Regions from separate parts of the Microbacterium suwonense genome, predicted to be linked through region 3. Evidence: predicted binding sites of a transcription regulator. Region 3 holds the regulator's gene; each other region holds the start of a gene.
What was found. Region 3 encodes HrcA, which represses chaperone genes, less so after heat shock. Its sites were predicted from a motif close to TTNGCACTCGNNNNNNNCGAGTGCNAA; they were not measured.
Positions count from the first base shown of each region.

Region 1: the regulator HrcA is predicted to act here: its motif matches at 1,452-1,478, upstream of groL (chaperonin GroEL).
Region 2: the regulator HrcA is predicted to act here: its motif matches at 2,639-2,665, upstream of groES (co-chaperone GroES).

Region 1 is NZ_AP027728.1:142,109-149,373, reverse strand. It holds gene groL (chaperonin GroEL) at 1-1,416, opposite strand, end outside; gene QUE33_RS00790 (LytR C-terminal domain-containing protein) at 1,545-2,183, opposite strand; partial or broken gene QUE33_RS00785 (DUF3263 domain-containing protein) at 2,184-2,440, opposite strand; gene QUE33_RS00780 (DUF2332 domain-containing protein) at 2,450-3,475, opposite strand; gene msrB (peptide-methionine (R)-S-oxide reductase MsrB) at 3,474-3,878, shown strand; gene QUE33_RS00770 (nitroreductase family protein) at 3,875-4,432, shown strand; gene QUE33_RS00765 (SOS response-associated peptidase family protein) at 4,482-5,135, shown strand; tRNA gene QUE33_RS00760 (tRNA-Thr) at 5,161-5,233, opposite strand; gene QUE33_RS00755 (DsbA family protein) at 5,293-6,276, opposite strand; gene QUE33_RS00750 (ABC transporter ATP-binding protein) at 6,509-7,265, shown strand, end outside.
Region 2 is NZ_AP027728.1:1,672,234-1,679,498, forward strand. It holds gene QUE33_RS08340 (ABC transporter substrate-binding protein) at 1-1,031, opposite strand, end outside; gene rarD (EamA family transporter RarD) at 1,191-2,102, opposite strand; gene groES (co-chaperone GroES) at 2,258-2,554, opposite strand; partial or broken gene QUE33_RS08355 (class I SAM-dependent methyltransferase) at 2,934-4,195, shown strand; gene QUE33_RS08360 (hypothetical protein) at 4,308-5,483, opposite strand; gene QUE33_RS08365 (hypothetical protein) at 5,480-6,307, opposite strand; gene QUE33_RS08370 (hypothetical protein) at 6,589-6,912, opposite strand; gene tsaD (tRNA (adenosine(37)-N6)-threonylcarbamoyltransferase complex transferase subunit TsaD) at 7,022-7,265, opposite strand, start outside.
Region 3 is NZ_AP027728.1:634,621-641,885, forward strand. It holds gene lepA (translation elongation factor 4) at 1-764, shown strand, start outside; gene QUE33_RS03200 (DUF1990 domain-containing protein) at 846-1,496, shown strand; gene hemW (radical SAM family heme chaperone HemW) at 1,496-2,725, shown strand; gene hrcA (heat-inducible transcriptional repressor HrcA) at 2,796-3,839, shown strand; gene dnaJ (molecular chaperone DnaJ) at 3,883-4,992, shown strand; gene QUE33_RS03220 (16S rRNA (uracil(1498)-N(3))-methyltransferase) at 5,068-5,796, shown strand; gene QUE33_RS03225 (HIT domain-containing protein) at 5,845-6,192, shown strand; gene QUE33_RS03230 (PhoH family protein) at 6,278-7,265, shown strand, end outside.

The sequences.
Region 1 (7,265 bases), 490 kb from region 3:
TCCGGTGGCCAGCTCGGCGACCTTGTGCGCCACGACACCGGGCTCCAGGCCCGCGTTGAGGGCGATCTGCTTCAGCGGCGCCTCGAGTGCGACGCGGACGATGTTCGCGCCGGTCGCCTCGTCACCCTCGAGGGTGAGACCGTCGAGCGCCTTGGCGGACTGGATGAGCGCGACGCCACCACCGGGGACGATGCCCTCCTCGACGGCTGCCTTCGCGTTGCGGACGGCGTCCTCGATGCGGTGCTTGCGCTCCTTGAGCTCGACCTCGGTGGCCGCGCCCGCCTTGATGACGGCCACGCCGCCGGCGAGCTTGGCGAGGCGCTCCTGCAGCTTCTCGCGGTCGTAGTCGCTGTCGGTGTTCTCGATCTCGCGACGGATCTGGGTGACGCGGCCCTCGATCGCGGATGCCTCGCCGGCACCCTCGACGATGGTGGTCTCGTCCTTGGTGACGATGACCTTGCGTGCACGGCCGAGCAGGTCGAGGGTGGTGTTCTCGAGCTTGAGACCGACCTCCTCGGTGATGACCTGGCCGCCGGTGAGGATCGCGATGTCCTGCAGCTGAGCCTTGCGACGGTCGCCGAAGCCCGGTGCCTTGACGGCGACGGACTTGAAGATGCCGCGGATCTTGTTCAGCACCAGGGTCGCCAGGGCTTCGCCCTCGACGTCCTCGGCGATGATGACGAGCTCCTTGCCGTCCTGGATGACCTTGTCGACGATCGGCAGCAGGTCCTTGATGTTGCCGATCTTCTGGTTGGCGATCAGGACGTACGGGTCCTCGAAGACAGCCTCCTGGCGCTCCGGGTCCGTGACGAAGTACGGGTTGAGGTAGCCCTTGTCGAAGCGCATGCCCTCGGTGAGCTCGAGCTCGGTGCCGAAGGTCTGCGACTCCTCGACGGTGACCACGCCCTCCTTGCCCACCTTGTCGATGGCCTCGGCGATCAGCTCGCCGATGGCAGTGTCGGCGGCGGAGATGGATGCGGTGGCCGCGATCTGCTCCTTGGAGTCGATCTCCTTGGCGCTGGCGAGCAGGTCCTCGGTGATGGCCGCGACGGCCTTCTCGATGCCGCGCTTGAGCGAGATCGGGTCGGCGCCGGCTGCGACGTTGCGCAGGCCCTCGCGGACCAGTGCCTGAGCCAGGACGGTCGCGGTGGTGGTTCCGTCACCGGCGACGTCGTCAGTCTTCTTGGCGACCTCCTTGACGAGCTCCGCACCGATCTTCTCGTACGGGTCGTCGAGCTCGATCTCCTTGGCGATCGACACACCGTCGTTCGTGATCGTGGGGGCGCCCCACTTCTTCTCGAGCACGACGTTGCGACCGCGCGGGCCGAGGGTCACCTTGACTGCGTCGGCCAGGATGTTCAGGCCGCGCTCGAGGCCGCGACGGGCCTCCTCATCGAAAGCGATGATCTTTGCCATGAGTCTTTCGTCCCTCCCGGACGTAGGCGATGAATTTAGCACTCAGAGTGATCGAGTGCTAACACCAGTCTGGCACTCGACCCATGAGAGTGCAAGCCGTACGAACACCTTGTTCCCTGCGGTGCGTCTCAGCCTTCCGGCGTCTGCTCGCTGTCGGGCGGCGCGGGGCTGTCCGTGCCGACCCGATCCATGCCGATCACGACGGTCAGCTGCGGCTGTCCACTCGCATCGCTCCCCTCGTAATGGTCGCTCTGCGTGACCTTCGCGCCGCCGAGTACCTGCTCCGCGACGCCGAGGGCTGCGGCCTCATCGCCCTTCTCGACGTAGAACACGGTGGTCTCGTCGAACGGTGCGGTGGCGGCATCGCTGCCGAGCACGGCATCCGCCGCCCAGCCCTCGTCGATCAGCTTCTGCCGCACCGGCTCCACCATCCCGCTCTGCGTGGTGGCGTTGATGATGAGCACGCGGTACGAGGTGTCGATCTCGGCGAGGACGCCCGGGTCCTGGGGTGCTGCCGGCTCGCTCGCGCCGAACAGGTCGATGCGCCCCATCATCACCAGCGAGACGAAGATGCCGATGACGATGAGCACCAGCGCCGCAGCCGTCGCCCACAGCAGGGTGACGGGACCGTTGATGCCGGGCTGCTCCGCGCGGTGAGCGCCGACACGGCCGGAGGTGCGGGGAACGCCGTCGAATCGGTCGTGGGGGACTTTGACACCCCTCGATGCTAGCGGCCGCGTCCCGGGAATCTGCTGGAGCGGATGCACTCAGCCGACGAATCCGCGCATCCGTGCCGCACGTGCCCGTCCGCGGGAGTCCCGCAGACGCCGCAGTCGGCGCACCAGCAGCGGGTCGAAGTCCAGCGCCTCCTCGGTGTCGATCAGGCGGCCGAGCAGCGGTAGTAGCGCGCCGGGCTCATTCCCAGCTGCGCGCGGATCGTCTCCTCCTTCATGCCGCCGTGCCGCGGCCAGGCCGCCTCCAGCGTCAGGATCGCACGATCGCGATCGGAGAGTTCACCCAGCATGCGGCCAGGCTACGCGGCATCCGGCTCCGTATCGGTGCGCCACTCCCACCAGCGGCCGAGTGGATCGGCATCCGCGATCGCGTGCCCGTCCAGCCCGACCGCGAACCCGTCCTCACCCCACCCCTCGTGCACCCGCGCCGGGTCGATCGTGACCCAGCGCGCGCCGGTCGCGCGGATGCGATGGATCAGCTCCTCGCGTGCGTCGCGCGGCAGATAGACGAGCATCCCCGGAGTGCTGATCACGAGGGTCGCGCCACGGGGAGCGGATGCCGTGAGCTCGGCGAGCCGTGCCGCCGCATCCCCCGCCAGTAGGCGTGGCGGATCGGCGGAGACGATGTCGACCGCGGCGGCGATGCGCTCGGCGCGCTGATGCTCCCCGGGCCAGGTCAGCGTGTCCACCCAGGCCCGGTCGCCGGCGTTCCGCACGTCGATCGGCGCGAGATCGACGCCGGTGCGCCAGACGACCTGAGGCACCCTCAGTCGCGGGAGCACGCCGTCGACGACGCTGGTCAGTTCGAGCCGCGATGGCCCCGCGGCGGGGTCGAGGTGGGCGCGCTCGGCACCGCGGGAGTCGAGGATGCGATACGAACATCGATCCGGGTACAGGCAGAAGCCGGCCGCAGCTCCCAGCTCCAGCAGGGTGATCGGCCCGTCGATCAGGCTCAGCGCGGGCAGCAGCGCCGCCATGCGCAGCGGCTCGTTGGTCTGCACCGTGCGCCGCTCGCACTCGGCGACGAGCCCCTCCGCGTCGGCCAGCACGAAGGCACGCCATGCCGCGTACTCACCGACCGGCGCACCGCGCAGCCGCGAGACCGCGAACACCAACGGAGGCTGCCGGTGCTGCGGCGAGATGCGCGCGAGAACCGTCTGCAGCTCGGCATCCGCGACGATCCCCTCCGCCCACTGCGCGTACACGGCACTGCGGCCGGGGGCTTCGTCGCGGGCGAACCGCTCGAAGCGCTCGCGCACGGCATCCGTCATGTGCACCATTCTCGCCGACCCCGACGACCCCGCGACGAGAGAGAATGGAGGCATGTCGTACAGCGTGAACAAGACCGAGGCCGAGTGGCGCGAAGAGCTCGGCGAAGACCAGTACGCGGTGCTGCGCACCGCCGCCACCGAGCGCGCCTGGACCGGCGAGCTGCTCGACGAGAAGCGCGACGGCCTCTATCGATGCGGCGCCTGCGGAGCGGAGCTGTTCCGCAGCGGCACCAAGTTCGAATCCGGCTGCGGATGGCCGAGCTTCTACGAATCGGTGCGCCCCGAGGCGGTCGAGCTGATCGAGGACAACACTCTGGGGATGACCCGCACCGAGGTGCGCTGCGCCGCCTGCGGCTCGCACCTGGGCCACGTCTTTCCGGACGGGTTCGGCACACCCACCGGTGACCGCTACTGCATGAACTCGCTCGCGCTGAAGTTCGAACCGCACTCCTCGTGAGCGCACTCGAGGCGGTTCTGCGGCGCACCTCCTGGTCGAAGGTCACCGAGGACGCCCCGACGCGCGAGCAGCTGCTGCCGCTGATCGAGGCCGCCGGCCGGGTGGCCGACCACTCGTCACTGCGTCCCTGGCGGCTGATCGAGCTGCGCGGGAACGATCGAGTGGCGCTGGGGGCGGCAATAGCGAAGGCGAACGGCGCCGACGAACCCTCCACCAAGCCGCTGCGTGCGCCGCTGCTGATCGCCGTGGTCGCCTCGTACCGCAGGAGCGAAAAGGTGCCGCACTGGGAGCAGCAGGCCGTGGCGGCCGGTGTCGCGCACACGCTGAGCCTGCTGCTGGACGAGGCCGGCTGGGGCGTGATCTGGCGCACCGGCGGGTACACGCGTTCGAAAGCCGTGGCCAAGGCACACGGGCTGAAGAAGAACGAGCGGCTGCTCGGCTGGCTGTACGTCGGCGGCAGGCCGGAGGGCAAGGAGGCCGGACGCCGCAAGAGGGTGGATGCCGATGCCCTGCTCACCCGGATGCCGAAGCGCAAGGGCACGAAGAAGGGCTGAGCCCCGAGGCGGGCCTGCCGATGTCGGAGCGCATGGCTACTCTGTGAGCATGTGCGCGAGCTACGGACTCGACCCCCGCTTCACCGACGCCGAGCTGCTGGCCGAAGCAGACGAAGCGGTGCTGGACGGTCTGCGATCCTGGGCCCAGAACAACGCCGGCGAGACGCTGCGCCCAACAGGGAAGAACCTGCGCAACCTGAACCCGCTGGTCACGGCCGCCGACGGCACACCGCTGCTGGAGGCGGCATGGTGGGGATATCTGGTCGATGGGCAGCCGGCGAGGTTCCCGTCGATCAACACGCGCTCCGAGCGCCTGCAGGACAGGCCCCGTGGGCTGCGCACCCGTGCGCTCGTGCCCGCCACCGGATGGTTCGAGATGCAGAAGCCGAGCCGGGTGTGGCACGAATTCGGGCTGGGCGCCGGCGTGCTGTTCGGCATGGCCGCGGTCACGCAGCGCGGCCGCACACCCGACGGGGAGTGGACCACCTGCTACTCGATCGTGATGCGCCCCGCTCCCACGCACCTGGCGGAGCTGCACGATCGCGTTCCTCTGCTGATCCCCTCAGGCTTCGCCATCGACTGGCTGACCGGCGACGGAACGCGGGAGCTCATCGACGAGGCTCTGCTCGCCGCGGCATCCCTCGACGAGCAGCTCCGCGCCGAGCCGAAGCCCGACGACAAGGGCGACGGGATGCTGTTCTGACCTCGCTGCGATGAACCGAACATTGAGCCGACTGCGGGACTCGAACCCGCGACATCCTGTTTACAAGACAGGTGCTCTACCAGCTGAGCTAAGTCGGCGAACCGTCACAAGCATAGCGACGGTCTTGCCTGCATCCGTACCGGAACCGGCAGGCGGGTCAGGAAGCGGGTGCCTCGGAGGTCGGCGTCTCTGAGGGCGCCGGGGAGACCGGCGGTGTGGGCGTCGGAGTCGGGTCGGCCGATCCGTAGTACTCGTCGCTGGCCGTGGTCAGCACGAACTGCGAGAACTCCGCCGGGTCGTTCAGCGCGCCGACATACGCCTGGCCGCTGACCACGATGAGCGCCTCGTTATTGAGCTTGAGGTCCTTGGAACCGGGCAGCGGGCCCTCGAGCGCGCGTGCCGTGGCATCCTTCGCCCATCCGGTGAAGTCCTGACCCTCGATGCAGGAGCGCACCTTCTTGGCATCCTGAACCCCGACGGCGACGGCCAGATCCGCCAGCTGCACGTCGGTGCGCCCATCGCTGTCGATCGCCGGCTGATCGGTGAGCAGCTCGTGGTTGTAGTCGAAGAACTGGTCGGGCGAATAGGTCACCACGCAGGCCGCGGCCGACGCCGCGCGCAGGGAGTACTTCGTTCCGTTCGAGCTCGCCGTCAGCAGCGCGACCGGGTGGTAGGTGACGGTCACGGCGCCGTCCTTGATCCAGCCGGCCAGCTGACGCGCGTTGGCCTTCTCGAACTCCGAGGCTCCTGCCGAGAGATAGTCCACGTAGATGTGGATGTCCGTCGGCTCCGCCGCCTTCTCGGTGGTCTTCGGAGTCGGCGTGGTCGCGGCTTCGGTCGGCGCCGGCGTCGCGTCAGGAGAGGCACCCTGCGCCCCGGATGCCAGCGTGACCTCGTTCACGGTGACCCCGTCGCCGGTCATGCCGCTCGGGCTGAGCTGCGGCTTGGACATCGATGATCCGACCGCGAAGGCGACGGCCGCGCCGATGGAGCCGACCGCGACAGCGGCGACGAGCCCGACGATCACGCGTCGCATGATGCGCGTGCGCGCCTGCTGCGCCTGCACTCGCTGGGCCTTCTCCCGCACCGCTTCACGCGAAGCGCGAGCAGCAGGGACGTTCGGCGTTTCGTCGCTCGACATCGTTCCTCTTGAAGATCGGGTGGGCGGGTGATCCCGCGGCCGCTACGGGTGCGGCACCGGGTTCGATGTTAACGAGCCCGCCTGGGAAATACCCAGACGCGAGCGGGCGTGACCAGACACAGGCGGGCGTGCAATACTTGTCTGGACCCGATGGCGGGTCACGGCAGGCGTCCGTCTGCCGCTTCCATCACAACGGATCGTCCGGCACGTACCTGCCGGTGAAGGAGAAACCATGGCAACCGTTACGTTCGACGAGGCCACCCGCATCTACCCGGGCGGCACCCGCCCCGCGGTCGACAAGCTGAACATCGAGATCGCCGACGGCGAGTTCCTTGTTCTGGTCGGCCCCTCCGGCTGCGGAAAGTCCACGTCCCTGCGCATGCTCGCCGGCCTCGAAGAGGTCAACGACGGCCGCATCCTGATCGGCGACCGCGACGTCACCGACGTGCCCCCGAAAGACCGCGACATCGCGATGGTCTTCCAGAACTACGCGCTCTACCCGCACATGACGGTTGCCGAGAACATGGGCTTCGCGCTGAAGATCGCCGGCGTCGGCAAGGAGGAGCGCGCAGCTCGCGTGCTCGAGGCCGCGAAGCTGCTCGACCTCGAGGAGTACCTCAACCGCAAGCCGAAGGCCCTCTCGGGTGGTCAGCGTCAGCGTGTCGCCATGGGTCGCGCCATCGTCCGTCAGCCGCAGGTGTTCCTCATGGACGAGCCGCTGTCCAACCTCGACGCGAAGCTGCGTGTGCAGACCCGCACGCAGATCGCATCGCTGCAGCGCCGCCTGGGCGTCACCACCGTCTACGTCACGCACGACCAGACTGAGGCTCTGACCATGGGCGACCGCATCGCGGTGCTCAAGGACGGCATCCTGCAGCAGGTTGGCTCGCCGCGCGAGCTGTACGAGACCCCGAGCAACGTCTTCGTGGCCGGCTTCATCGGCTCCCCCGCGATGAACCTCTTCGAGCTGGATCTCGCCGAGGGCGGCG
Region 2 (7,265 bases), 1.0 Mb from region 3:
GATGCCAGAGCCATCAGGATGACCGCGTCATAGGACTCAGCCGCGTAGGTGAAGTCCTTGATCTCGGCGTTGCCCTTGCCGGTCCAGTAGTCCTGCAGACGCTGGGTGAAGTCGTCCTCGAGCGCGGGCCCGGGGCGAGTTCCCTGTGCACCTTCCAGCGAGACGGAGATCTCGTCGCCGTAGTTGGAGACGTTGCCGTCGACCAGGTAGAACTTGCTGGCGTCGATGCCGGCGTTCACCAGCAGCGGGGCGATCGTCTTGAACTGCTCGAACGAGATGATCGCGACGGCGTCGGGGTTGGAGGCCTTGATGGTCTCAACCTGCGCATCGAACTGCGAGTCACCGACGTTGAAGCCCGCGGTCTCGACGACCTTGCCGCCGTTGCCCTCGAACGTCGTCGTGATCGCGTCGCGCAGACCGGTGCCGTACGGGTCGTTCTGGTAGATGATGCCGAGCGTCTTGTGGCCGTCCTCGGCGATCAGGTTGCCGAGCACCTCACCCTGCAGCAGGTCGCTGGGGGCGGTGCGGAAGTACAGGCCCTTGGTCACGCCGTCCTCGGACAGCTTGGTGAAGTCGGGTGACGTGTTCGAGGGCGAGATCGTGATGATGCCCTTGCTCACGTTGCCGTCGAGGATGATCTTCGACACACCGGATGCCGCGGCACCCACGATGCCCGCCACGCCGGCGTTCTGCAGCGTGGTGATCGAGGTCTCGTAGGCCTTGGTGTCGCTGTCGCCCTCGTCCTGAGAGTTCATGTCGACGGTGATGCCGGCCTTGGCGTCGTTGATCTCCTGAGTCGCGAGTCCGACACCGGCGTACATCGGCGGGCCGAGGAACGCGAGCGAACCGGACGACGGAAGCAGCGAACCCAGCTTGAGACTGATGTCGGCGGCTGGCTTGTCGTCACCAGGCTTGTCGCTCGGCGTGTCGGTCGGCGTGCTGGAACAGCCCGCGATCACCAGTGCGGATGCGCTGACCAGCGCGATCCCTGCGAAGATTCTCGCCGGTCGCGAGCCCTTCAATGCGTTCATGTTGCTCCCTTGCGTAACTGAACGTGGATTACCACCTTCGGGTGATTCTTACCCTATTCGGTCGGAGACACCGGAAGAGCCATCCTGGGTCTCGGTCCCTTAACGATCGGTCAGGAGTGTCATGATGGGGACGGCGCGGGGGTGGTATGAGAGGTCCGCTCAGATCAGCTCCGGCAGGTCGGCTCGCCGCATCCGTCCCTTCTGAAACACCAGGTCGATGACGAAGACCGAGATCGCGACCCACACCAGGACGAAGCCGATCCAGCGCTCCGCCGGCATCGGCTCGCCCAGCACCGCCCAGCCCAGCAGGAACTGCATGATCGGGGTGATGAACTGGATCATCCCGACCAGCGACAGGTCCACCCGTCTGGTGCCGGCGGCGAACAGCAGCAGCGGCACGGCGGTCGCGATGCCCGCGCACAGCAGCAGCCCGGTGTGCAGGGGACTGACAGTTCCCATGGTGATGCCGTCGCCCTGCCCCACGACGACGAGGATGACCACCGCGATCGGGATCAGCCAGAACGATTCCAGCGCGAGGCCGCTGACGGCATCCACGGCAGGCCCGATCTTCTTCTTGACCAGCCCGTACAGTCCGAACGATCCGGTCAGCGACAGGGCGATCCACGGGAAGGAGCCGTAGGCGACGATGATCACGCCGACCGCCACCGCGGCGATCGCGATCGCAACCCACTGCGCGGCGCGGATGCGCTCGTGCAGCACCAGCACGCCCAGCAGCACGGTGAAGATCGGGTTGATGAAATAGCCCAGGCTCGTCTCGACGACCTGCTCGGTCATCGTGGCGATCACGAAGACCTGCCAGTTGATGTAGATCAGGATGCCGGCCAGTACCGTCAGGGCCAGCACCTTGGGCTGCCGCCAGATGGCGCGCAGGCGCTGCCAGCCGCGGGTGAGCGCCAGCAGCAGGATGCAGAACCCCAGCGTCAGCAGCAGGCGCCAGGCCACGACCTCGAACGGGCCGGTGGGAGCGAGCAGGATGAAGTACAGCGGGAAGATCCCCCACAGCAGATATGCGCCGACCGTGTACAGGATCCCGGCGGTCTTCGTACTCACCGCCCAAGCCTACCGGCGTTCATCCCCCTCGCTCCGGTCGCACTTTTTGTCGCTTTCCCGCTCTGGAAGCGGCGAAAAGTGCGACCGGAAGGCGTGTGCGGGGACAGCGAAAGGGCCCGGATGCTCAGCATCCGGGCCCTTCGAGAACGTCAGCGTCAGCGGACGACGACCGCCAGGACGTCGCGAGCCGAGAGCACCAGGTACTCGTCGTTGCCGAACTTGACCTCGGTGCCGCCGTACTTGCTGTAGAGCACGCGGTCGCCCACGGCGACGTCGAGCGGAACGCGATTGCCGTTGTCGTCGATGCGGCCGGGGCCCACTGCCACGACCTCGCCCTCCTGGGGCTTCTCCTTGGCGGTATCGGGGATGACCAGACCGCTAGCGGTGGTCTGCTCTGCCTCGACCTGCTGGATGACGATGCGGTCCTCGAGCGGCTTGATGGAAACCGACACGGTGTACCTCTTCTTTCGTGACTGAGATCAGAAGACTGTTAGCACTCTCACATCGAGGGTGCTAACTCCAGTGTATGCCGATGGCTGGCACTCACGCAATGCGAGTGCCAGTCTTCCTGCCGTCCCGGCTCTCTTCACGTGCCGTTCGCGTGTCACAGATGGTCGCCTCATCGCGCAGGATGCCGCACTATGCGCCACCCGAAGCAGACCACCGACCCGAAGCAGCCCACCCCACCCGCTCACGTGTCACAGATGGTCGCCTCATCGCGCAGGATGCCGCAATATGCGCCACATGAAGGGCACGAAGCACAGGGCACGAGGCACGACGAGGATTCGGGACATGCGGCGCGGGGCAGCGCAGCATCCGTAGGCTGGTCGGATGGAGATGTCCGAGCTGACTGCGCTGCTCACCCGCGACGGGCTCGCCCTGCTCGACGCCGTCGGGACGATCGAGTCCACCGCCGAGGTCGCACGCACGGTCTCGCGGCTGCGGGCGGCCGGGCACTCCCCGACCTCGTCTCGGCCGTCGTCGGGCAGGCGCATCTGCGGGTGAAAGCGCGCGCGAAGTTCGGCGAATTCGCCGAGCGGATGCTGTTCACCCGCGCCGGCCTGGAGCAGGCCACCCGGCTGAACGTCGCCACCCTGCACGCGGTCCGCATGCGCCAGGCGGGCATGACGACGGTGTCCGATCTCGGCTGCGGCATCGGCGGCGACAGCCTGGCCTTCGCGGGCGCCGGCCTGCGGGTCAGTGCCGTGGATGCCGACGAAGTCACCGCCGCGATCGCCGCCTACAACCTCGCGCCGTTCGGCGACGATGCCGCGGTGCGCACCGGCCGCGCGGAGGAATTCATGAGCGCTTCGCGCGGAGAAATACGCCCGGCTCGGACTGATTCAGCCGATTCGTCCGCCGATGCCGCACATCTCCGCGGCACGGACACGGGCGCGGTCTGGCTGGACCCCGCCCGGCGCACCACCGGTCACAGCGAGACGCGCCGGCTCTCGGCATCCGACTGGTCGCCGTCGCTGGACTGGTGCGTCGAGGTGGCGCACCGGCATCCGACCGGCATCAAGCTCGGCCCCGGGCTGGATCGCGAGCTGATCCCCGACGACGTCGAGGCGCAGTGGGTCAGCGCCGACGGCAGCGTCGTCGAGCTGGTGCTGTGGAGCGGTGCGCTCGCGCGCGACGGCATCCGTCGTTCCGCGCTGCTCGTGGCCGACGGGCAGACGCACGAACTGACGGCGGCGACGGATGCCGAGGATCTGCCGGTCCGCGAACTGGGCGCCTTCGTGCACGAACCCGACGGGGCGGTGATCCGCGCCCGGCTGATCGGCGATGCGGGACGGATGCTGGAGGCCGGCATGCTCGACGCGCAGATCGCGTATCTCACCGGCGATGCAGCCGTGACCAGCCCGTTCGTGCAGTCGTTCCGGGTGCGCGAGACGATGCCGGTGCATGCGAAGACCATCAATGCGGTGCTGCGCGCGAACGACATCGGCCGGCTGGAGATCAAGAAGCGCGGCATGGACATCGACCCGGCGACGTTCCGGCGCAAGCTCACGCTGAAGGGCTCGCAGCAGGCGACACTGATCCTTACGCGCACGACGGCGGGGCGGGTGGCGATCCTCGCCGACCGGGTGTGAGAACCGACCGGGTGTGAGAACCGACCGGGCGGGCGAACCGCCGGGCACGGCGAACCGCCCGGGCACGGCGAACCGGCCGGGTGTCGGCGTCGGCGCAATGCCGTGACGCCGCTTACCCGGCGTCGCCGGTCTTGTCGTCGATCGACGTGCACGTGAGGGTGTCGAAGTCGCAGGCCGCACCACCGGTGACGCTGCTCGGCGGCCGGATGATGGTGAACGTCGTGCCTCGCCACGATGACCACGCCACGCTGTAGATGCTGTCGCGGAACGGGATATTGAGAGTCACCTGCGAGCTCTCCGATTCCGGGAACTCGTGGGGCGCACAGGAGCTGAGCACCTCGCTCGTGTCGGGGTCGACGACCGCGATGCACTTCTGGTCTGCGTACGACCCCCAGATCGGCAAGTCCTCGTCGTAGCCGACGATACTCAGGTCCATCGGATTGAATCCGGCGTCCTGCAGGTCGGGGATGAGCGCGCGCTCCTCTTCGGTGTACTGGCTCGCCCAGTTCAACTCGGCCTCGCCGCTGTCCCAGCTGCTGACGATCACGGTGCGATCGCCGGACAGCGTAGAGGTCAGGGATGCGGTGACGTACGTCCACCTGCCCTCATGCTCACCCACCAGCTGCGTCACCACGGATCCGAGCGGAGAGAACGAGTTCCCCGACTCGGCGCAGTTCGCGCGGCGGCGATCATCCCCGATCAGGATCACGCACTGCTCGGCCCCACGGGTCGCCGTCCACACCGCCACGCCGTCCTTCTCGCCGGCGAAGGTCACCGACCCATCGTCAAACTCGTCGCTCGCCGCCAGTTCGTCCTCGATCCGCTGCTGATCCGCCGACATCTGCGGCACGGAGCGCAGCGTATGCGGGGCGACCAGCCAGGCGAGACCGAAGCCGAGCATCAGCGCGGCGATCGCCACGAGGGGGACGACCCAGCGGGGTCGGCAATGTCTCGGCACGGATGCCGAAGGCACGGCCGTTCCGGGGTTGGCATCCGGCTTCTCCGCGTCCCCCGCTTCCGCGTCCCGCCTCGCCGCGTCCGCCGCTTCCGGATTCGGTTCGTGCGCCGAGCCTGGCGTCCCCGGCTCCGTCGGAGCGTGCCGGTCGAGGTCGCGATGGCGTTCAGCTGAGGGAGGCTCGGATGCCTGCGCCGACGCCGTCGGATGCACGGACGCCGGTGCCGACAGCATCCGCAGCTCCTCCGCCTCTTCCGGGGTCAGCGTGCCGCCTGGCGCGAACGCACGTCTCAGCAGTTCGCGCCGGCGTGCGGCATCCGTCTGCGCCGTCATCGGCCGGTACCGGTCTCGCCGACCCCACGCTCGATCGTGAGGCTGAATCCGCGGTTCGATGAGAGGGACACGCTGTAGGCGGTGTCGCCCACGGTGAGCACGAGCGGCTGGTCTGAATCCGTGGCGATGTCGCCGCACTGCTGCGCAACAGAGCCGTCCTGCACGATCATCACGCAGATCTGGCCCTGCGCCCCGACCCACACCGGCGTCTCGCCGTCATAGCCGACGATGTTCAACGTATCGCCCCTGAATCCGGCCGCCTCGAGAATGTCGACGATCTCGAGCTCGACATCGCTGTACATCGAGTGCCAGTCCCACCCCTGCGACATGTCCATGCGCTGCACGATCGCCACCTGATTGCCGGCGATGTCCTCCGCGATGGACGCCCACATCGCATACTCGGTGCCGTCGTCCTGGTAGGTGGAGTTGACCTGCAGCTGCGCGTCTTCGTCGTCCTGCTGGTCGGATCGGCATCCGGTGGTCGGTTCCGCATCCGCTCGGGTCAGCACCAGGCACTCCAGGTGCACCTCGCCACGAGTGGCCATCCAGATGTCTGCGCCATACTTGTGCCCGACCAGGTGGATCGACCCGGCGTCGTAATCACCGGATGCCTCCAGTTGCGCCCAGGCATCCTGCTGCGCGGCGGTCATCGCGACCACGCTCATGTCACGGGAGAAGAGGAGCCAACCCGCGCCCAGCCCGACCAGCACCGCCGCGATGGCGATGACCGGCAGCGCCCAGGCTCGCCGCCGCGCGCTCTTCTGCGCCCTTCGCGTGTCACGAATGGCGGGGTCCACCGGGTCGGACCCCGCAATCTGTGACACCCGAGCAGAAGGGTCCCAACCCGAGAACACCTCCCCCTGGCTCGCGTGTCACGAATGGCCGGGTCAACAGGGTCGGATGCCGCAATCTGTGACACCTGAGCAGAAGGGTCCCCAGCAGAAGGGTCCCCAGCAGGAAGAGCAGGATCACCAGCGGAGCGCAGCGCGCGGGTGTCGAGAGCACGCAGCTCTGCGGCCTCGGCATCCGTCAATGATCCCCCGGGAGCGAAGGCCCGGCGCTGCAGCTCACGTCGTCGTGCGGCCGCCGCGTCATCCAGCATCCGTCACCCCATGCTCTCGAACTGCATGGCCGCCCAGATCAGCCACCCCGTGCTGAACAGCGTGGCGCACAGGCCCAGCACCAGCGCCCACATCGCCACCCCGCGGTTCTCGATGGGGCGGCGCAGCGACATGATCGCGGCGATCACGGCCACGATCGCGACCGGAACGCCCCAGCCGACGAACATCGAGGTCGCCAGCGCGACGATCGCGGCGAAGAGCGCCCACGGGGCGAGCCGCGCGTCATCGACCGGTTCGGGTTCGGGAGGCTCCGCCGGTTCCCAGGCGCCGCGCACCACGGCATCCGAGTTCTCGGTCGTGCGCTCCACCGGAACCGGCGCGGTCGGCAGCCTGTCATACCCCTTGGCCGCGCCGGGCAGCGCCGTGCTCCCCCGGGCCGCGCGACCTCGGGCGTGGGGTTCTCGATGCGAGGATCGGTCATGTCGCACTCACCTGGATCTGCGTCACCGGCAGCGTCGAATCGGCCCCGAAGGCGAGCGTCGACGCACCGCGGCCGCTCGCGATCAGCTCGGCGGCCAGGCCGGCGATCATCGCACCGTTGTCGGTGCACAGCCGCAGCGGCGGGATGCGCACCGTCACGCCTGCAGCCTGCGCACGCTCAAGCGTGACATCACGCAGACGGCGGTTGGCGATCACGCCCCCGCCCAGCAGCAGTCTCGGC
Region 3 (7,265 bases):
ACCTGGAGATCATCACCGAGCGGCTCTCCCGCGAGTTCGGTCTGGACCTGATCACCACGGCGCCGAGCGTGATCTACGAGGTGACCACCGACACCGGCGAGAAGGTCACGGTCACCAACCCCAGCGAGTACCCCGACGGTCGCGTCGCCTCGGTCTCCGAGCCGATGGTGACCACCGCCATCCTGCTTCCCAAGGACTACGTGGGCACCGTGATGGAACTGTGCCAGTCGCGGCGCGGGACGCTGCTGGGCATGGAGTACTTCAGCGAGGAGCGGGTCGAGCTGCGCTACAACATGCCGCTCGGCGAGATCGTCTTCGACTTCTTCGATCAGCTCAAGTCCAAGACCCAGGGCTACGCCTCGCTCGACTACGAGCCCTCCGGTCAGCAGGAGGCCGACCTGGTGAAGGTCGACATCCTGCTGCAGGGCGAGAAGGTCGATGCGTTCAGCTCGATCGTGCACCGCGATAAGGCCTACGGCTACGGCACCATGATGGCCGAGCGGCTGCGCAAGCTCATCCCGCGCCAGCAGTTCGAGGTGCCGATCCAGGCGGCCATCGGCGCGCGCATCATCGCCCGCGAGACCATCCGCGCGATCCGCAAGGACGTGCTCGCCAAGTGCTACGGCGGTGACATCAGCCGCAAGCGCAAACTGCTCGAGAAGCAGAAGGAGGGCAAGAAGCGGATGAAGATGGTCGGCCGCGTCGAGGTCCCGCAGGAGGCGTTCATCGCAGCGCTCTCCGGCGACGTCGAGGTCAAGAAGTAGGACGAGGATGCACCGTGCGGATCGAGCGGGATGTCGTGCGTCGTGAGTGCTCTCCCAGTAACGATCAGTAGGCTTGAGGTCATGCGTCGCGGGACATTCCGAGAAGGCACGGTGGACTATGCCGCGGTCGGGGCGACGCACGCCCCCGATCTGATGCAGTACCCGCCGGAGAACAGCACTCCCGCCGAGGACTCCTGGCGCATCGGAAGCGGCGAGGAACGGTTCCGCACGGCCGCCGACGCGCTGCTGTCGTGGACGGCGCAGCGCGCGGCGGGGCTGGAGCTGAGCGATGTTCGACCGGCATCCGGCGACACCTACACCGGCATCAGCTTCGATTCCGAGGGCGCACCGATCGCCCCGAGCCGCAGCCAGGTGGAGCAGCGTTACGACGCCGAAGGAACGCCGTTCGTCGCGCCCGGGACGACACTGCGACTGCGCGGCAGGGCGGGCGGGATGCGAGCGGATGCCGAGCTGCGCGTCATCTCCGTGACCGAGGAGCGCCGTCGGGTGGGCTTCGTGCTCGGCACCGTCGGCGGATCCGTGGTCAGCGGCGAGGAGTGCTTCGACATCGACTGGCGTGAGGACACCGACGAGGTGTGGTTCACGGTGCGCGCATTCGATGCACCGGTCTCGCTGCTCTACCACCTGCCGGGCATGGTGCGCCGCCGTCGCCGAGAGCTGTTCGCGCGCTACCTGCGGGCGATCTCTCCGCTGTACGCGACGCCCGTCTGATGGCCGGTCCGCTGCCGCTGGGCGACCCCGCGCCGCCGGACGGACGGCTCCCGGCAGGGCTCGACATCGATCCGGACGTGCCGTTCTCCGTCTACCTGCACGTGCCCTTCTGCCGGGTGCGGTGCGGCTACTGCGATTTCAACACCTACACAGCCACCGAGCTGCGCGGCGCCAGGCAGGACCAGTACGCCGACACGCTGATCCGGGAGATCGACCTGGCGCGCACCGTGCTGGACGAGTCCGGCGCTGTGCGCCCGATGGACACGGTGTTCTTCGGCGGGGGCACGCCGACGCTGCTTCCGCCCGGCGATCTCGCCCGAATGCTGTCGGCGGCATCCGATGCCTTCGGCATCCGCGACGGCGCGGAGGTGACCGTCGAGGCGAACCCCGACACCGTCATGGCGCGGATCGCCGAGACGCTTCGCGACGCCGGGGTGACGCGTCTCTCGATCGGCATGCAGTCCGCTGTGCCAAAGGTGCTCGCAGCCCTCGACCGCACGCACCGACCGGAGAACGTGCGCACAGCGGTGCAGTCCGCACGCGATGCGGGTCTCGACGTGAGCGTCGATCTGATCTACGGCGCGCCGGGGGAGACCCTCGCCGACTGGGAGCGTTCGCTGGAGGCGGCGCTGGAGCTCGAACCCGACCACATCTCCGCGTATGCGCTGATCATCGAGGACGGCACGAAGCTGGCCCGGCAGATCCGCCGCGGCGAGGTGCCCGCTCCGGATGACGATCTGCAGGCCGACATGTACGAGATGGCCGACCAGCGGCTCGCCGCGGCGGGCTTCGACTGGTACGAGGTGAGTAACTGGGCGCGTCGGGCGAGCACGGGTTCCCATGCGTCCCGGCACAACCTGGCGTACTGGCGCGGCTTCGACTGGTGGGGGTTCGGGCCTGGCGCGCACAGTCATGTGGCGGGGCTGCGCTGGTGGAATGTGAAGCATCCGGCCGCTTACGCGCAGCGACTGGCCCTGGGGGAGTCCCCTGCTGCGGGGCGCGAGCAGCCGGATGCGCGGGCGCGCACACTGGAGCGGGTGCTGCTGCAGAGCCGGCTCGCCGAGGGGCTGCCGATCGCCGACATCGCCACCTCCCACCGCGGGCGCGTCGCGGAGCTCATCTCCGACGGCCTGGTGGATGCCGCATCGGCTCTGCGAGAGCGACGTGTGCGTCTGACGCTGCGGGGACGGCTGCTGGCGGATGCCGTCGTGCGCGCCCTGACCGAGTGAACCGGGGACCCGGACAGGGCGGCAGGGTAGGATTGGCACTCGGAAGATCGGAGTGCCAGCGGGAGGGATGATGGTCACAGAACGAGGACTCGAAGTCCTTCGCGCGATCGTGCAGGACTACGTCGCCACCCACGAGCCGGTCGGCAGCAGGTCGATCGTCGAGCGGCACGCGTTCGGCGTCTCGGCGGCGACCATCCGCAACGACATGGCGCAGCTCGAGGACGAGGACCTCATCGTCGCGCCGCACACCTCTTCCGGCCGGGTGCCCACAGACAAGGGCTACCGCCTGTTCGTCAATCACCTCGCCCAGGTGCGCCCGCTCTCCACCGGACAGCGCAATGCGATCGAGACCTTCCTGGCCGATCCCGCCGACCTCGACGATCTGATGATCCGCACCGTGCGCGTGCTCACGCAGCTGACCGGGCAGGTCGCGCTCGCCCAGTACCCCTCCTTCGCCCGCGCGAACATCACGCACATCGAACTGGTGGCGCTCGCCCCGAATCGGATGCTGGTGGTGCTGGTGACCGATGCGGGCGGTGTCTCCCAGCGCATCGCGCCGCTGCCGATCGACCTCGACGACGCCGACGTCGCCGTGCTGCGCGCACAGCTGGCGGCGCTGATCACCGGGCAGGCCGTCGGTGAGGCGACCGATCGCATGCAGGCGCTCGCCTCCACAGCCCCCATTGCCGCCGCACAACGCCTGCACCCTGCGCTCGGCGCGCTGGCCACGGTGATCTCCGAGGAGCTTGCAGAGTTCCGCCAGGAGCGACTCGTGATGGCGGGCGCCGCGACGCTGGCACGCCGCGAGCAGGACTTCCGCGGCAGCATCCACCCGCTCCTGGAGGCGATCGAGGAGCAGGTGACCCTGCTGCGGCTGATGAGCGAGATGGTCACGGACGAGCACGGCCTCGCCACGAGCATCGGCACCGAGAACGAGCCCTTCGGACTCGGCGAGGCCTCCATCGTCGCCAGCAACTACGCCGCGCCCGGTGGAACGGCGCGGGTCGGAGTGATGGGGCCGACGCGCATGGACTATCCGAGCAACCTCGCCGCAGCACGCGCGGTGGCGCGCTACCTGTCGCGCATGCTCGAAGAAGACGGGACAGCCCGCTGATGCGGACGGTCGCACACACTCACGCACACGCAGAAAGGTGATCGTGGCGGACCACTACGAAGTCCTCGGGGTATCCCGGGACGCCTCCCAGGATGAGATCAAGAAGGCCTACCGCAAGCTTGCGCGGCAGCTGCACCCGGATGTGAATCCGGGTGATGACGCCTCTGAGCGTTTCAAGCTCGTGACGCACGCCTACGACGTGCTGGGCGACGAGGAATCCCGCCGCCGCTACGACATGGGCGGCGATGAGAACGGCGGCGGCTTCGGCGGGTTCGGAGGATTCGGCGACATCTTCGAGTCGTTCTTCGGTGCCTCCGGAGGCGGCCGCAGCGCCCGCCCGCGGTCCCGTCGGGAGCGGGGTGAGGATGCGCTGGTGCGGGTGGACCTGGACCTGGGGGACGTTGTCTTCGGTGCGCATCGCGACATCGAGGTGGACACCGCGGTGCTCTGCGAGACCTGTCAAGGCAGCTGCTGTCAGCCCGGCACCGCGCCGGTCACCTGCGACGTCTGCGGCGGCTCCGGCCACGTGCAGCGGCAGGTGCGCAGCCTGCTCGGAAACGTGATCACGACCCAGCCCTGCGGCTCCTGTGAAGGCTACGGAACCGTCATCGAGCTGCCCTGTGGCGGCTGCGCCGGCCAGGGACGCGTACGCACGCGGCGCACCGTCTCGCTCGACATCCCGGCCGGAGTCGAGACCGGGCTGCGTCTGCAGCTGCCGGGCTCCGGGGCGGTCGGCCGCGCCGGCGGACCGCACGGCGACCTGTACGTCGAGGTGACGGTGGCCCCGCATCCGGTTTTCAGTCGCGAAGGCGACGATCTGCTGGCGACGCTCGAGGTGTCGATGCCGGATGCCATTCTCGGCACCACCACGACCATCGAGGGGCTCGACGGCACCGTCGATCTCGAGCTGCGTGCCGGTGTGCAGTCCGGTGATGTGCTCACGATCCCCGGCCGCGGGGTGACGCCGCTGCGCGGCAGTCAGCGCGGCGATCTGCGCGTGGGCGTCCAGGTGGTCACACCCACCAGGCTCGATTCGGCGCAGCGCCGGCTGATCGAGGACTTCGCGAAGAAGACCAAGGCTCCCGAGCCCCACCTCGCCCAGTTCCAGCAGGGGCTGTTCTCCAAGCTGCGCGACCGCTTCCGCAGCCACTGAGAGCCGTCGCCCGAGCGCCTCAGGACCGCCCGCCCAGGACCATCGACCCAGGACCGCCCGCCCACAAGGAGCTCCATGGCATTGCATTTCATCGTCGCTGACTGCACAGACGCCGCGATCGGCGACCTGATCTCGCTCGCGGGCACCGAGGCCAGACACGCCTCGGTGGTGCGCCGCGTGCGCGTGGGGGAGACCATCACGCTCGGAGACGGCGCAGGGACCTGGCTGGAGGGCACCGTCGAAGACGTGTCCGCGGCACGGGTGACGGTGCGGATCACCTCGCGGCGCGTGCAGGAGACTCCGCCCTCGAGGATCATCCTCGCGCAGGCGCTGGCCAAGGGCGACCGGGACGAGCTCGCCGTGCAGGCCGCATGCGAGCTGGGAGCGGATGAGATCGTGCCCTGGCAGGCCGCGCGCAGCGTGTCGCGCTGGGAAGGCGTGAAGACGGCGAAGGGACGGGAGCGCTGGGCGAGCATCGTGCGCGAGGCGGCGAAGCAGGCGCATCGCGCCTGGGTCCCGGCCGTCGCCGAGGTGGAGTCCACCGTTCAGCTGGCCCGCCGCGCGGCGAGCGCGCGAATGCTGGTGCTCGATCCCCGGTCGGATGCGAGGATCTCTGCGGTCCGCCCGGACGGACGCGACATCGTGCTGGTGGTCGGGCCCGAAGGCGGGATCTCCCCGGAGGAGCTGACGACGCTCGAGGCCGCGGGAGCGGAGCGGGTTCGACTCGGCGAGAGCGTGCTGCGCACCTCCACCGCGGGACCAGCGGCGATCGCCGTGCTCTCCGCTGCGCTCGGGCGCTGGTGACCCGCACATCCATGCCCGGCCGTGCCAGCGCTCAGTAGACTGAACGTCATGACAGAGCCCTCGATCTTCACGCGGATCCTGAACGGAGAGATCCCCGGGGATCTCGTCGCGCAGACCGATCGCGTCTTCGCCATCCGCGACATCAACCCGCAGGCTCCCGTGCACGTGCTCGTGATCCCGAAGACCGAGCAGTATCGCGACGTCACCGAGCTCGCCACGGGCGATCCCGCGCTGCTCGCAGAGATGGTCGCCCTCGCCAAGCAGATCGCCACAGACCACGCCAACGGGGAGTTCCGCCTGATCTTCAACAACGGCGCCAGTGCCGGCCAGTCCGTCTTCCACGTGCACGCCCATGTGCTCGCCGACATCGAGGAGAGCAGACTCGTTGGCTTCTGACGCGGCATCATCCTCTGACGGCGGCGCGCCGCAGTTCCCCGCCCAGCCCGAGCGCACCGAGCGCATCTATGCCGACGGCATCGCCATGGTGCAGCTGCTCGGCCCGCAGGACAGGCTGCTGCGGATGCTCGAGAAGCAGCATCCGCGGGTGCAGGTGCTCGTGCGGGGGAACGAGATCAGCCTCGGTGGAGCGGATGCCGATGTGCAGTCCGCGGTGGAGCTCGTCCAGGAGCTGCTCACCATGACACGATCCGGTCATGATCTCGCCCCCAGCGATGTGGAGAACTCCGCGCGCATCCTGCGCCAGGACGACGGCCCCCGCCCCAGCGAGGTGCTCGGAGAGGCGATCCTCTCCACCCGCGGCCGGGTGATCCGGCCCAAGACCCTCGGTCAGAAGGAGTACGTCGACGCGATCGAGGAGAACACGATCGTCTTCGGCATCGGTCCTGCCGGAACCGGCAAGACATACCTCGCGATGGCGAAAGCCGTGCAGGCGCTGCAGCGCAAGGAGGTGCAGCGGATCATCCTCACCCGTCCCGCCGTCGAGGCCGGAGAGCGGCTGGGGTTCCTGCCCGGGTCGCTCAACGACAAGATCGACCCGTATCTGCGCCCGCTCTACGACGCGCTGAACGAGATGATGGATCCCGAGATCGTGCCCCGGCTGATGGCCACCGGAACCATCGAGGTCGCCCCGCTGGCGTACATGCGCGGACGCACCCTGAACGACTCCTTCGTCGTGCTCGACGAGGCGCAGAACACCACCCCCGAGCAGATGAAGATGTTCCTGACCAGGCTCGGCTTCGGCACGAAGATGGTCGTCACCGGAGACATCACTCAGATCGACCTGCCCACGGGTGCTTCCGGTCTGCGCCTGGTCACCCAGGTGCTGAGTGAGATCGACGACATCCACTTCTCGCGACTGACCAGCGACGACGTCGTGCGGCACTCCCTGGTCGGGCGCATCGTCGACGCATACACCGAATACGACGAGCAGCGCACGGCAGCGCGCGCCGAGCGTGATCGGGCGCGGGAGTTCGCCAATCGTGCCGATCGACGAGCAGGCATGCGTCCCG